One region of the Marinomonas sp. HM11-D genome, then DNA from elsewhere that is predicted to be linked to it. Evidence: predicted binding sites of a transcription regulator. Region 1 holds the regulator's gene; the other holds the start of a gene.
The links. The regulator PhoB, encoded in region 1, activates phosphate uptake and scavenging genes when phosphate is short. The targets are predictions, from matches to a motif close to TGTCATANNNNTGTCANA.
Positions count from the first base shown of each region.

Region 2: the regulator PhoB is predicted to act here: its motif matches at 1,246-1,263, upstream of olsF (bifunctional ornithine lipid synthase OlsF).

Region 1 covers NZ_JBMMKT010000008.1:103,777-107,199, forward strand. The annotation lists gene ACOSVP_RS12330 (chorismate--pyruvate lyase family protein) at 1-253, shown strand, start outside; gene ubiA (4-hydroxybenzoate octaprenyltransferase) at 270-1,124, shown strand; gene phoB (phosphate regulon transcriptional regulator PhoB) at 1,220-1,915, shown strand; gene phoR (phosphate regulon sensor histidine kinase PhoR) at 1,923-3,326, shown strand; gene ACOSVP_RS12350 (response regulator) at 3,396-3,423, opposite strand, start outside.
Region 2 covers NZ_JBMMKT010000006.1:99,577-102,999, forward strand. The annotation lists gene olsF (bifunctional ornithine lipid synthase OlsF) at 1-1,172, opposite strand, end outside; gene ACOSVP_RS10785 (hypothetical protein) at 1,343-1,528, opposite strand; gene ACOSVP_RS10790 (ChrR family anti-sigma-E factor) at 1,613-2,299, opposite strand; gene ACOSVP_RS10795 (sigma-70 family RNA polymerase sigma factor) at 2,305-2,880, opposite strand; gene ACOSVP_RS10800 (nuclear transport factor 2 family protein) at 3,047-3,423, shown strand, end outside.

The DNA of each region.
Region 1 (3,423 bases):
CTCATTGCGCGGCTCTTGGCGCTACCTGCCGCATTTAGGCAACCGTCCTCTGGGTGGTTACGTGTATAAATCTAAAGGCTTACGCCGTAGCCCAACGGAAGTCGTGAAACTGCCTGCTGGTTTGATTCTGAATTGCCAAGACTCGCTCTGGGCGCGGCGTTCCGTATTTATCGAATATGGCCCAGGTATCTTGGTCAACGAAGCCTTCTACCCTGCCATCAGTGCTATTACGCCGGCCGCCGGACAACTTTAACAAAGCGATAAAATCCATGAGTAAACTAAAAGATTACGCCGACTTAACCCGTTTTAACCGCCCAATCGGTTCCCTATTGCTGATGTGGCCAACCCTTTGGGCACTTTGGTTGGCGGCCGATGGCTGGCCAGAATGGCATCTGATTTTCATCTTTGTACTGGGTGTGTTCAGCATGCGCTCAGCAGGCTGCGTCATTAACGACTTTGCCGATCGTAAAGTCGATGGCTTTGTCGAACGTACTAAGAACCGTCCGTTGCCGTCCGGTCGTGTATCAGAAGTAGAAGCCTTGGCACTGTTTGCCGGACTATCGATTTTAAGCTTTATTTTGGTGCTGTTTACCGACCTGCAAACCATTTTGCTGTCTTTTGTCGGTTTGTTCCTAGCAGCGCTGTATCCTTTTATGAAACGCTACACCCATTTACCGCAGCTGTTCCTAGGCTTGGCGTTCTCATGGGCCATCCCGATGGCCTACAGCGCTCAAGGGGGTAGCTTACTGGATCCGCAACTGTGGATGTTGTTTGTGGCGAACTGTTTCTGGACCATCGCCTATGACACCTACTACGCCATGACTGACCGTCCCGACGATTTGAAAGTCGGCATTAAGTCCACCGCTATCCTATTTGGCCGTTACGACTTACTGGTGATTATTATTCTGCAGGGCCTAACCCTATCGCTGATGATGTGGATTGGCGTGATTGCTCAGCTGGGGATTTTGTACTTTGTCAGCTTGTTGGGCGCTGTGTACCTGTTTTACCAGCAATACCAACAAGCCAAAGAGCGTGAGCGCCAAGCCTGCTTCCGTTCTTTCTTAGATAATAACCGTGTCGGTTACTGCATCTTTGCAGGAATCTTACTCGGGTATTACATTTAATTGTGGCAATCATGTGGCACTGATATGACAATTTAACACAGCTGTCATATTTAGCGGCTTTAATAACTACCGTTCCTGAGATGAGGATAAATCCTGTGACCGGTAAAAAAGTACTAATTATTGATGATGAAGCACCAATCCGCGAGATGATCGCCGTCGCGCTGGAAATGGCTGGCTATGAATACATGGAAGCGGAAAATAGCCAACAGGCGCATGAGATGATCGTCGATCACCGCCCTGATTTGGTGTTAGTGGATTGGATGATGCCTGGTGGCAGTGGCGTTGAGTTGACTCGTCGCCTGAAAAAAGACCCAACCACGGCGGAAATTCCCGTCATCATGTTGACCGCGAAAAGCGAAGAAGACAACAAGATTCAAGGTCTAGAAGTGGGTGCGGATGATTACATCACCAAGCCATTCTCGCCACGTGAATTGGTGGCGCGTTTAAAAGCGGTATTGCGTCGTGCCACACCACAAGGTGTCGACGACCCAATCGAAGTGGAAGGCCTACTGCTAGACCCTATCAGCCAACGCGTTTCCATTGGCACCATGCCAATCGAGATGGGACCGACTGAGTACCGCTTGTTGAAATTCTTAATGACTCACCAAGAGCGTGCCTACTCTCGCGCACAGCTATTGGATCAAGTCTGGGGTGGAAACGTTTACGTTGAAGAGCGTACGGTGGATGTGCATATTCGTCGTCTACGTAAAGCGATTGGCGATTCCCACGACTTTTTAATTCAAACGGTTCGCGGCACGGGTTACCGATTCTCTGCGAAACGTACGGCATAGACTTTATATGAAAAGAACTTGGCAACGAGCTTTCATTACATGGATGAGTGGACTAATGGCGGTGATCGCCATTGGTTTCGTATTGGGCCATATTCTTGCGCTAGCCTTATTGTATACGCTCGGTACGCTGTATTGGCAGCTGTATCAACTGTATCAATTTCACAATTGGCTACGCCGCTCCGGTAAAGCTGCGCCCCCAGACGCGACGGGTATCTGGGGTGAAATCTTTGATGCAGTCTATCGTCTGCAAAAGAAACAGCGTAAATCGAAACGTCGTATGCGCCAAGCCTTGAACCGTATCGAGAACTCCACCGCCGCGCTCAAAGAAGGCGTGATCATGGCCGATAATAACGGCAACTTGGAATGGTGGAACAACTCGGCGGGCTTGTTATTGGGCCTGCAACGTCCTGTCGATCGTGGTCAACCGATTACCAATATTCTGCGTAATCCGGAATTCTTTAAATACTTCACGCAAAAGCGCTTTGGTGAGCCTCTCGTGATTAAATCGCCTTCAAAAGAAGGGGTATATTTAGAGCTGCAAACCACGCTTTACGACCAAAACGATCACCTGATTTTTGTCCGTGATGTGACCCGTTTACATTTGCTAGAGCAGATGCGTAAAGACTTTGTCGCAAACGCTTCCCACGAGCTGAAAACGCCACTGACAGTGATCAAAGGCTATCTTGAAACCTTATCCATGTTTAAAGATAACCTGCCGCCGTCCATGCAACGCGGTATCGTCAATATGACCGATCAGTCGTTGCGTATGGAGCATTTGATCGAGGACTTGTTGTTGCTGTCTCGCCTAGAGACCAATGATCAGAAAGAGCCCCATCAATGGCTTAAGCTGGAAGACATTTGTGAGACGGTGCGTAAAACCGCCCTGCCGATGATGTCAGAGCAGCATGAGATTAGCTTTGAGATTCCAGAAGATAGCTACATTTATGGCGCTACCAGTGAGCTTTATAGCGCGTTTTCAAACCTTATCTTCAACGCGATCAAGTACTCACCAGAAGGTGGTCACGTTCAGGTAAAATGGATTCAAAATGAATTCAGTGGAGTGTTCTCAGTAGAAGACCAAGGTTTGGGCATCGACCCACGCCACATTCCACGTCTAACGGAACGCTTCTTCCGTGTCGATAAGGGCCGCGGCTCTAACACTGGTGGTACTGGTTTGGGCTTAGCGATCGTCAAGCACGTCTTGATTCACCATAACGCCAAGCTGCAAATTCGCAGTCAACCGGGGTTTGGCAGCACCTTCTCCTGCCACTTCCCAACCGACCGTGTACGCCAAGAGGCATTGCTAGCGACCGTGGCAAGCGATGTGGAAGACAACGTGGATGACGTGAAGAAAGTGTCCGATACGGCTGAGAACGGCTCAGAAACATCCGCGCATACGCCTTCTGCGTAGTGCAGCACTCAGATACAAAAAAGCCCAATGCAATGCATTGGGCTTTTTTATGCGTCGTCTGAATCGTTCTTACAACGAATCAAATAAACGCTGAATA
Region 2 (3,423 bases), on a different contig from region 1:
CTAAATAGAGTACTGCTGTAGATGCTGTAATCTTTTTCAGACTTTAGGTAACGGTAGACTTCGCCGATGCGGTAGGCGCCGACGATTTCCAGCTCTTCTTCGTCCCACAGTACCAAGTGACGGTAATATTGATCGTACTTGTCTAAGTCTTTTTGCTCGCCGGTGCCTTCGCCCACTTTACGAAACGCGATTTCGCGCAAGCGACCGATTTCCTGCATTAGGCTGGATTCGTGTTCGTATTCCGCGAGGTAAATCTGCTTGTTGTCTTTGGTCGAGCCTAGGTGTTCCGCTCGTTTGAGCTCTAATTTTAATTGCTGACGATTTTGTGGGTGCGAGATGGTTTTCTCGGTCTTCAGTAATGGCTTGCGACCCTTGGCGATGCGGTACAAATGACGCTTCACCAGCTTGTTCTTTTCTTTGGTGCTCAGGGGCAACTTGGCCAATTCTTGAATCGGAATCGGCTCACCCACTTGAATTGGAATACGACGGTTACGCTGGCGGAACATTTCGTTGGCCAACTGCATGGTCGACAGCGGACGGTAGACCCAAGAACTGGTGTAGAACATCATCGAATTACGGCCACCGATGTGCACTGGCAAGATCTGGCTGTTAGTTTTCTCAGCGATTTTTAAGTAGCTCGAGTTCCATTTCAGATCTTTCACGCCGCTTGGAGAGAGGCGTGAGACTTCGCCGGCAGGGAAAATGATCACACACTCTTCACGGTGCAAGCAGTCCATGATGGCTTTTAATTGCTTACGGCCAGTTTTGCCGCCGATGTTGTCGACTGGTAGGACCAGACCTTTTAGGGCGTCAAAGCCCATCAACAAATCGTTGGCGACAATTTTCACATCGGGGCGAATTTCAGCGATCAAACGTAGAATCGCCAAACCGTCTAACGCTCCCAAAGGGTGGTTGGCAACGATTAACGTGCGGCCAATGGCGGGAATATTGCGGCGATCCACTTGGCTCGCTTGATAGCCGAAGTTGAAGTGATCAAGTACACGATCGATAAACTCAAAGCCGACACAATGGCCATGTTGTTCAAGGAACTGGTTAACTTCGTTTTCGTGAAAAAGACGCTTTAAAAAACTGATGGTTGGCTTGGTGATAAGAGGGCTCTTATCGAAAAAACCTGGGGCCTTGCTAGAAATAATTTGTTCGACTTGTAACACGATTTAGCTCCGCTAACCTTTTAATATCTCTTAAACAGGCTAGGGAGCGACGGTGACAGCTCGGTGACGAATTTGTGTCCACTTGATGACAAAGTGAACAGCGCGGTGCTAAGTCATAGGTACAAAAAACCGAGGCACAAAAAAGCCGATCAGTGATCGGCTTTAGAGGATTATTCAGCTTTAGGCTTGCTGTTGCCTAAGGTGATATGGCGTGAACCTTTGAAATTACTTTGTCCACTTACGCCTTGGTCGATCTGTTCGATTTGTCCACCACGTGCCAAAAACTCTTCCATTTGTTTTGCGATTGTTGCAGACGTCTCCGCTGGAACATCGGCTTGTTTCTTCTTTGCCGCCATGGTGTATTCCTTGTAGTTTTTAGATTGAGGTCTAATTATATCAGATTTCAAAGGCCATGGCTTTAGTTTATTTTTTCGCCGACGTTAGCCGCCGTTCAGAGCACTACTAGGGTGAAAATAGCGCATGATGGGATTCAGTAATCGAGTCAGCCAGCCGGTAAATTCGATTGGCGAATCGAGCACGATCAGACAAATGCACTCAGCGTCTTTGGTCACACGAGGCTGGTGTTTGTCATGATGATCGCGACAAATAAAGTCACCTTCGCGGTATAACCCGTCTTCGTCAGAAAATGCCCCTTTCAGCACCACGGTAATCTCGTTACCGGTATGGCGATGGCTAGGTAAGCGTGCACCGGGTTTGACTCGTGATAACGCAATCTGCGCGCCGCCCATCTCATTACATAGGGTGGCTAGCTTGAAAGAGGGGGTTAAATGAATCCAGTTCAAAGCATCGAAGCCCTTTGGAATAAAGCGACGCAGTGACTCTGGAATATGCAACAAGCTTCCCTTGCTCTCTGTGTTCAGAGTGTCTGAGTCAGACTGGGCAATGGCCGCCATGACATTTTGCTTGAGCTTTGCCATGTGCTCTTGGCTGGTGGTTTCGCTATGACTGGCGAACAGCTGAGCGCCGACCATATTTAGACGTCTGACTTGCTCACGACACTGAGAACATTGGTCAAGGTGTACGGACACTGCCAACCCGTGCGCAAGGGGCAGAGCGCCGGCAGAGTAATCGGTCAATGTATCGAGTGTTGGATGGCAGCTAAGCATAGCGACTACCTCTTAATGATTACAGATAACTTGTTCAACGCGAGGCGTACACGAGACTTGACGGTACCAAGCGGTAAGCCAAGTTCTTCTGACGCTTCGGAATGACTTTTGCCTTCTAAGTAGACTTTCGACAGCACTTGCTGCTGCTCGCTAGGTAGTTGGCTCAAGCCGTTACGAATACGTTCTTCGTCGCGTTGTTGTTGCGCTTCACGAAATGGATCGGCATTTTCGTCGGCCATTTCACTCCAAAATTCTTCCGGATCGATGTCACTTTGGTAACGTCCATTTTTGCGCATGTAATCAATACGCGCATTTCGAGCAATGGTAAAAATCCAAGTGTTTAACGACGCCGTGGCTGGATTGTACAAATGGGCTTTGTTCCAGATACGAATCATCACTTCCTGTGCAATATCATCCGCCATCAAATTCGCACCAGGTTGTGCCGCCAAACAAAAGGCGCGAATACGGGGTGCGTAATGATCAAATAGTCGTTCTAAGGCGCGGGTATCCCGTGCGTCAGCGACTTGTGTCATGGCATCCAGCAAGCTGGTGTCAGTGGTTGTTTCAGAAACAGTGTTCATCCTAGGGCTCCAAACGTGCACGTGGATCAGTCTGGGTGTGGCGAAGACCTCTTTGCAATAGCATTATACGAACATGTCTGGTGATCGGATCAGTGATCTAAAGATTTTTTCAGGACGTATAACTCAAACAGACACACTTGATATTAGGACGCATGGGATCATCTGTATGCAGGTAACCGACTCCACCTCAAAACACGCACTTATTGAACGCTTTAAGGCGTTTTATAAGGACGTTAAACATCCACGCCTCGATACCATTGGTGAAGTGTATTCCAGTCAGGTGAAGTTCTGCGATCCAGTGCACAAAATTCAGGGCTTAGCGGAGCTGCATGCGTACCTTTCAGACATGTGTGAAAACGTTGAAAGTGGTAGATTTGAGTTTTTAGATCAATTAGTTGGCACGGATACCGCGTACATAAAATGGAACATGTATTTCAAGCATCCTAAGCTTGGACATGAAACCCATGTGGTGCGCGGGATGTCACAGATTCAATTTGATGAGCGCATTTATTATCACGAAGACGTGTATGACATGGGGCAGAT